Regions from separate parts of the Stenotrophomonas sp. LC732 genome, predicted to be linked through region 1. Evidence: predicted binding sites of a transcription regulator. Region 1 holds the regulator's gene; the other holds the start of a gene.
The links. The regulator HrcA, encoded in region 1, represses chaperone genes, less so after heat shock. The targets are predictions, from matches to a motif close to TTNGCACTCNNNNNNNNNGAGTGCNAA.
Positions count from the first base shown of each region.

Region 2: a site for HrcA is predicted at 1,780-1,806, ahead of ACT6SE_RS18925 (co-chaperone GroES). Genes of this name have one in related genera too.

Region 1 is NZ_CP199214.1:1,700,426-1,703,836, reverse strand. It holds gene dnaK (molecular chaperone DnaK) at 1-682, opposite strand, end outside; gene grpE (nucleotide exchange factor GrpE) at 865-1,380, opposite strand; gene hrcA (heat-inducible transcriptional repressor HrcA) at 1,444-2,508, opposite strand; gene recN (DNA repair protein RecN) at 2,624-3,411, shown strand, end outside.
Region 2 is NZ_CP199214.1:4,005,529-4,008,939, forward strand. It holds gene groL (chaperonin GroEL) at 1-1,364, opposite strand, end outside; gene ACT6SE_RS18925 (co-chaperone GroES) at 1,446-1,733, opposite strand; gene ACT6SE_RS18930 (endonuclease) at 2,045-3,411, shown strand, end outside.

The DNA.
Region 1 (3,411 bases):
AGGTGTCGCCGTTGGTGGCCAGCACTTCGAACTGCTTCTCGCCGTCAACGTTGGCGATCTCGATCACCGAGACGTCGAAGGTGCCGCCGCCCAGGTCGTACACCACGATCTTGCGATCCTTGTTGTCGCCCTTGTCCAGGCCATAGGCCAGCGCGGCCGCGGTCGGCTCGTTGATGATGCGCTTGACGTCCAGGCCGGCGATGCGGCCGGCATCCTTGGTCGCCTGGCGCTGGCTGTCGTTGAAGTAGGCCGGCACGGTGATGACCGCTTCGGTGACCTTCTCACCGAGGAAGTCCTCGGCGGTCTTCTTCATCTTTTCCAGCACCTTGGCCGAGATTTCCTGCGGCGCCATCTTCTTGCCGTCGCTGGTGGCCACCCAGGCATCGCCGTTGTCATGGGCCAGGATGCTGTACGGGACGTGGGCGATGTCCTTCTGCACTTCGGCGTCGGTGAACTTGCGGCCGATCAGGCGCTTCACCGCGTAGAAGGTGTTCTTCGGGTTGGTGACGGCCTGGCGCTTGGCCGAGGCGCCCACCAGGACTTCGCCGTCCTTGGTGTAGGCGACGATCGACGGGGTGGTGCGATCGCCTTCCGAATTCTCGATGACGCGGGCCTTGCCGCCGTCCATGATCGCCACGCACGAGTTGGTGGTGCCGAGGTCGATACCAATGATCTTGCCCATGGGGGAGACTCCTGAGGATGCTTGTTGGGGTCAGTCCGGCCGTTCGGCCGGTGGATGAATACGATGTGGGGGAGGCTCGTGGAACATTCAAGCCATCTCCCGAACGCTGTGTTTCCGGTCGCTCGGCGCGTTCAGCGTCGGGCCGGGTGACGGGACATTCCCGCCTTCCGGCCCTGGAGGGGTCAGTCGGCGGCCACCACCACCAGCGCCGGCCGCAGCAGGCGCTCGTTGAGCAGGTAACCCTTCTGGAAAACGGTCACCACGCTGCCCGGGGCGGCGTCTGGGGCCGGCACCTGGCTGATGGCCTGGTGGTGTTCCGGGTTGAACGGCTGGCCGATCGGGTCCAGCAGGACCAGCCCGTTGTCGGCGGCAACCTTCAGCAGCTGCTTGTAGGTCAGCTCCAGGCCCTCGCGCAGCGGATGCGGGTCATCGCCGGCCGCCTTCAAGCCGGCATCCAGGCTGTCGAACACCGGCAGCAGCTCGCCCAGCAGCTTCTCGTTGGCGAACTTGCGGGCCTGCTCGATGTCACGGGCAACGCGCTTGCGCTGGTTCTCGAGGTCGGCGCGCTCACGCAGCGCATCGGCCTTGATCTGCTCGACCTCGGCGCGCAGGCGCTCCACTTCGTCGTTGACGCCGGCGGCGGCGGCCGCATCGGCGGCAGTCTGCTGGGATTCGATATCTGGATGTTCGTGGTTCATGTCTGGGTCCCTGGCGGTCAGTCTCCGCCTCCACCCACCCTAGTGTGGGCGGGATGCTGCGTTTCAAGCGTCGGATGTTCCAGGAGTGCGCCCGGCTGGCGAAAACGCCGCGCCGAGTACATCGGCAGTAGCCTGGACCAGCGGGATCATCCGGTCGTAGGCCATCCGCTTGGGGCCGATCACGCCCAGCACGCCCAGCACCTGGCCATTGGCGGTATAGGGGGCGGTGACCAGCGACACCCCCTGCAACGGCATCATCCCGGTCTCTTCGCCAATGAAGATGCGCACCCCCGGGGCCTGGATGGTGCGCTCCAGCAGCTGCAGGATCTCCCGCTTGCTGGAGAACAGCTCGAACAGCTCGCGCAGCCGCTCCAGGTCGGACAGGTCCTGCACCCCCATCAGGCGGGTCTGGCCGGCCACCAGCATGTCGTCGGCCGCCGGCTGCAGGGCCTGCTCGGCCAGCTCGATGCTGTGCGCCAGCAGCTGCTCCAGCTCCGAACGGGCATCACGCAGTTCCAGCAGCAGGCGGGTGCGGATCTCGGCCATCGGCAGGCCGGCGAAATGCGCGTTGAGGTAGTTGGCGACCTGTTCCAGCTGGCCCGGCGCGAACTCCTGGCGGGTCTCGATGACCCGGTTCTGCACCTCGTTGTCGGCGAACACCAGGATCGCCAGCACCCGGCGCCCGTCCAGCGCCACGAAATCGATCTGGCGGAACGCGAACTGCTCGCGCCGCGGGGCGCTGACCACGCCGACGAAGTGGCTCATCGCCGACAGCAGCTCCGAGGCGCTGCCAAGCAGGGCCTGGGTGCTGCCGCCGCCGGCCAGTTCCTGGCGCAGCCGGGCCAGCTCGCCTTCGCCCGGCGGCTGCATCTGCAGCAGGCTGTCGACGAACACCCGGTAGCCATGTGCGGTCGGGACGCGCCCGGCCGAGGTGTGCGGCGAGGCCAGCAGCCCCAGGTCTTCCAGGTCACCCAGGATGTTGCGGATGGTGGCCGGACTGACCTCCAGCCCGGCCACGCGCGCCAGCGTCTGCGAGCCGACCGGCTCACCGTCCTGGATGTAACGCGCGATCAGCGTGCGCAGCAGATGGCGCGCACGCGGGGCAAGCTGGTCGGGAGAACCGTGCATGGAATCAACCTGTGAGACACGGACACTAGATAATGGCGGCGGATCACCTTGGCAAGTCATTGGACCTCCCGCGCCCGCGTGCTAGCGTTGCGCGGCTGCTGACACCCCCTTACCCATGCTCAGACATCTTTCGATCAAGGATTTCGCCGTCGTCCGCGCCACCGAACTGGAGTTCGGGCCAGGCATGACCGTGGTTTCAGGCGAGACCGGCGCCGGCAAGTCACTGATGGTCGACGCGCTGGGCTTCCTGTCCGGCCTGCGCGCCGACAGCGGCGTGGTCCGCCACGGCGCCGCGCGCGCCGAGCTGTCGGCCGAGTTCGCGCTGGACCAGCTGCAGGCCGCGCGCCAGTGGCTGGCCGACAACGAGCTGGACGACGAGGAGCAGTGCCAGCTGCGCCGCGTGATCCGTGCCGATGGCGGCTCGCGGGCCTGGATCAACGGCCGCCCGGTGACCCTGGCGCAGCTGGGCGACCTGGCCTCGCTGCTGGTGGAGATCCACGGCCAGCACGAGCAGCAGGCCCTGCTGGCACGCCCATCACAGCTGGCCCTGCTGGACGCCTATGCCGGCAACGAGGACGAGCGCCGCCAGGTGCGCCGCGCCGCTGCGGCCTGGCAGGCGCTGGTCGATGAATCGCTGGCGCTGTCGCAGCAGGGCGACGTCAGTGACCGGATCGGCTTCCTGGAGCACCAGCTGCGCGAACTGGACCGCGAGGATCTGGAACCGGAGTCGATTGCCGCGCTGGGCGCCAGCCACCGCCGCCAGGCCCATGCCAGTGCCCTGCTGAGTGCCTGCCAGACGGCCAGCAACCAGCTCAATGGCGACGACGGCAGTTCCGCGCTGGACCTGCTGCAGCAGGTGCGCCACGAGCTGTCGCGCCTGATCGAACACGACCCGCGCCTGGG
Region 2 (3,411 bases), 2.3 Mb from region 1:
ACGATCTCGCGCAGCGGGGCTTCCATCGCACGCAGGGCGATCTGGATGCCGTGGTTCTGGTCTTCGTTGGCGCCCTTCAGGCCGGCCAGCGCGGTGATCGCGCGGACCAGGGCAACGCCGCCGCCCGGAACCACGCCTTCTTCAACGGCCGCACGGGTCGCGTGCAGGGCGTCGTCGACGCGATCCTTCTTTTCCTTCATTTCGATTTCGGTCGAGGCGCCGACCTTGATCACGGCAACACCGCCGGCCAGCTTGGCCACGCGTTCCTGCAGCTTCTCGCGGTCGTAATCCGAGGAGGTGTCCTGGATCTGGGTCTTGATCTGCGCCACGCGTGCATCAACGTTGGCCTTGTCGCCGACGCCGTCGATGATGGTGGTGTTCTCCTTGGAGACCTGCACCTTCTTGGCGCGGCCCAGGTCCTTGATGGTGGCCTTCTCCAGCGACAGGCCGACTTCTTCGGAGATCACGGTGCCGCCGGTCAGCACGGCCATGTCTTCCAGCATCGCCTTGCGACGGTCGCCGAAGCCCGGGGCCTTGACGGCCACGACCTTGACGATGCCACGGATGGTGTTGACCACCAGGGTGGCCAGCGCTTCGCCTTCAACTTCCTCGGCCACGATCAGCAGCGGCTTGCCGGCCTTGGCGACGCCTTCCAGCACCGGCAGCAGGTCACGGACGTTGGAGATCTTCTTGTCGTGCAGCAGGATGAACGGGTCATCCAGGTCAGCGGTCTGCGACTGCTGGTTGTTGATGAAGTACGGCGACAGGTAGCCGCGGTCGAACTGCATGCCCTTGACCACGTCCAGCTCGTTGTCCAGGCCCGAGCCTTCTTCAACGGTGATGACGCCTTCCTTGCCGACTTCCTTCATCGCGTCAGCGATGATCTGGCCGATCGACTCGTCCGAGTTGGCCGAGATGGTACCGACCTGGGCGATCGCCTTGTCGTCGGCGGTCGGCTTGGAGATGTTCTTCAGCTCGGCGACGGCGGCCGAAACGGCCTTGTCGATACCGCGCTTGAGGTCCATCGGGTTCATGCCGGCGGCAACGGCCTTGGCGCCTTCGCGGATCAGGGCCTGGGCCAGCACGGTGGCGGTGGTGGTGCCGTCGCCGGCATCGTCGTTGGTGCGCGAAGCAACTTCCTTCACCATCTGCGCGCCCATGTTCTCGAACTTGTCAGCCAGTTCGATTTCCTTGGCGACGGAGACGCCGTCCTTGGTGATGGTCGGCGCGCCGAAGCTCTTTTCCAGCACGACGTTGCGGCCCTTCGGGCCCAGGGTGGCCTTGACGGCATTGGCGAGAACGTTGACGCCGCGCACCATGCGCGAACGGGCGTCTTCACCGAAACGAATATCCTTGGCAGCCATTGCATTTACCTCATTGGTAGCGCCGGACGATGCCCGGCGGCTGGGAGTTTGGGATCAGGTTGAAACAGGTCGCGCCGGGGCTCAGCCGATGACGGCGAGCACGTCGTCTTCGCGCAGGACCTTGTATTCGACACCTTCGCTCTTGTACGAGCTGCCGGCGTACTGGCCGTAGATGACCTTGTCGCCGACCTTCAGCGACGGCGCGCGCACGTTGCCGTTGTCCAGCGGCTTGCCGGGGCCAACGGCCACGACCTCACCCTTGGTGGACTTTTCCTTGGCCGAGTCGGGGATGACGATGCCACCGGCGGAGATTTCGTCGGCTTCGATCGGCTTGACCACAACGCGGTCGTGCAGCGGCTTGATGCTCATAGGAGACCTCTTAAGTGATTGATTGGTCTAAAAAAGTCCGGCGATGTTAGCACTCACCCCAGGCGAGTGCCAGAACCGCACGTGAAGAAACCCGACAACGTCGGGAGCAGGGCAGAGATGGAGCCCCGCCGCCCCCTTTCAAGGGCGGAATGAAAAAATTTTTCCGCCCGCGCGCCTCGGCCAAGGCGTCGGTCTTGGACAATTTCGGTGACAAGCGTCGCACTGTCAGATATCTGACGTTCATTTACGACAAAGTGTCACTGGATCGGCCTTAGGCTCGGTCAGGCATTCCCAATCACAAGGAGTAGTCGATGCGATTGCTGTCCCCGCTTGCCGCCGCCTGCCTGCTGGCACTGGCCGCCGCGCCGGCCCAGGCCGAGGTTTTCATCAACGAACTGCACTACGACGACAGCACCGCCGCCGGTGACGTCGGCGAAGCCATCGAAGTGGTCGCCACCGCGGGCGAGGACCTGTCCGGCTACCGCCTCTACCTCTACAACGGCAGCAATCCTTCGGCGGCCGCGGTCTACGCCAACAACCCGGTCCCGGCCGGCACCGCCGCCGGCTGCGGCAGCGCGACCATCGCCGTGGTCAACTACCCGACCAACGGCATCCAGAACGGCCCCAACGACGGCATCGCCCTGGTCGATGCCAGCGGCAAGGTGGTCCAGTTCCTCAGCTACGAGGGCGCCATCACCGCCTCCGGTGGCCCTGCCGCCGGCATGACCAGCCAGAACATCCCGGTGGCCGAGACCAACAGCACGGCCGCGGGCACCTCGCTGCAGCTGACCGGCAGCGGCAGCCAGTACACCCACTTCACCTGGGCCGAGTCGGCCAGGCAGACCTTCGGCAGCTGCAACAACGGCCAGACCTTCAGTGGCGGCGGAACCCCGGGCCCGAACACACCGCCGTCGGTCTCCACCACCACCCCGGCGCAGGGCAGCAGCACCTTCCCGGCCGCCGCCGACCTGGAAGTGGTGTTCAGCGAGACGGTGAACCTGGCCAGTGGCGCCTTCGCCCTGAGCTGCGGCACCTCCGGCAGCGTGCCGTTGACCTTCCCGGCCAGCGGCCGCAGCGTGAAGCTGTCCACCAACACTGCGCTGGTGGCCGGTGAGGCCTGCCGCTTCGACATCCGCGCCGCGCGCATCACCGACCTGCAGGGCGCGCACCCGGCCGCCGACAGCCGCATCGCCTTCACCGTGGCCAGCACCGGCGGCAATCCGGACCCGGGCAACCCGGGCGTGCCGGCCGGCTATTACTCCAAGGTCAACACCAGCAGCCCCAGCCAGCTGCGCTGCTCGCTGCATGCCACCATCAAGGGCCACACCGCCTACCCTTACAGCGGCTCGGGCACCAGTACCTGGACCATTCTGGAAATCGCCGACGAGGATCCGAACAATTCCGGCAGGATCCTCGATGCATATCGCAACCACAGCTACGCCAAGGTGACCGATCGCGCCGGCAGTGGCAGTGGCCTGAAGTACAACCGCGAGCACACCTGGCCGAACTCGCTGGGCTTTGCCACCACCACCGGTGACAAGGGCCTGCCGTACGCGCCGTATACCGACACCCACATGCTGTACCTGACCGACGCGCAGTGGAACGCCGACCGTGGCAACAAGCCGTTCGGCAAGTGCGACGCCAACTGCGGCGAGCGCGCCACCGAGGCCAACAACGG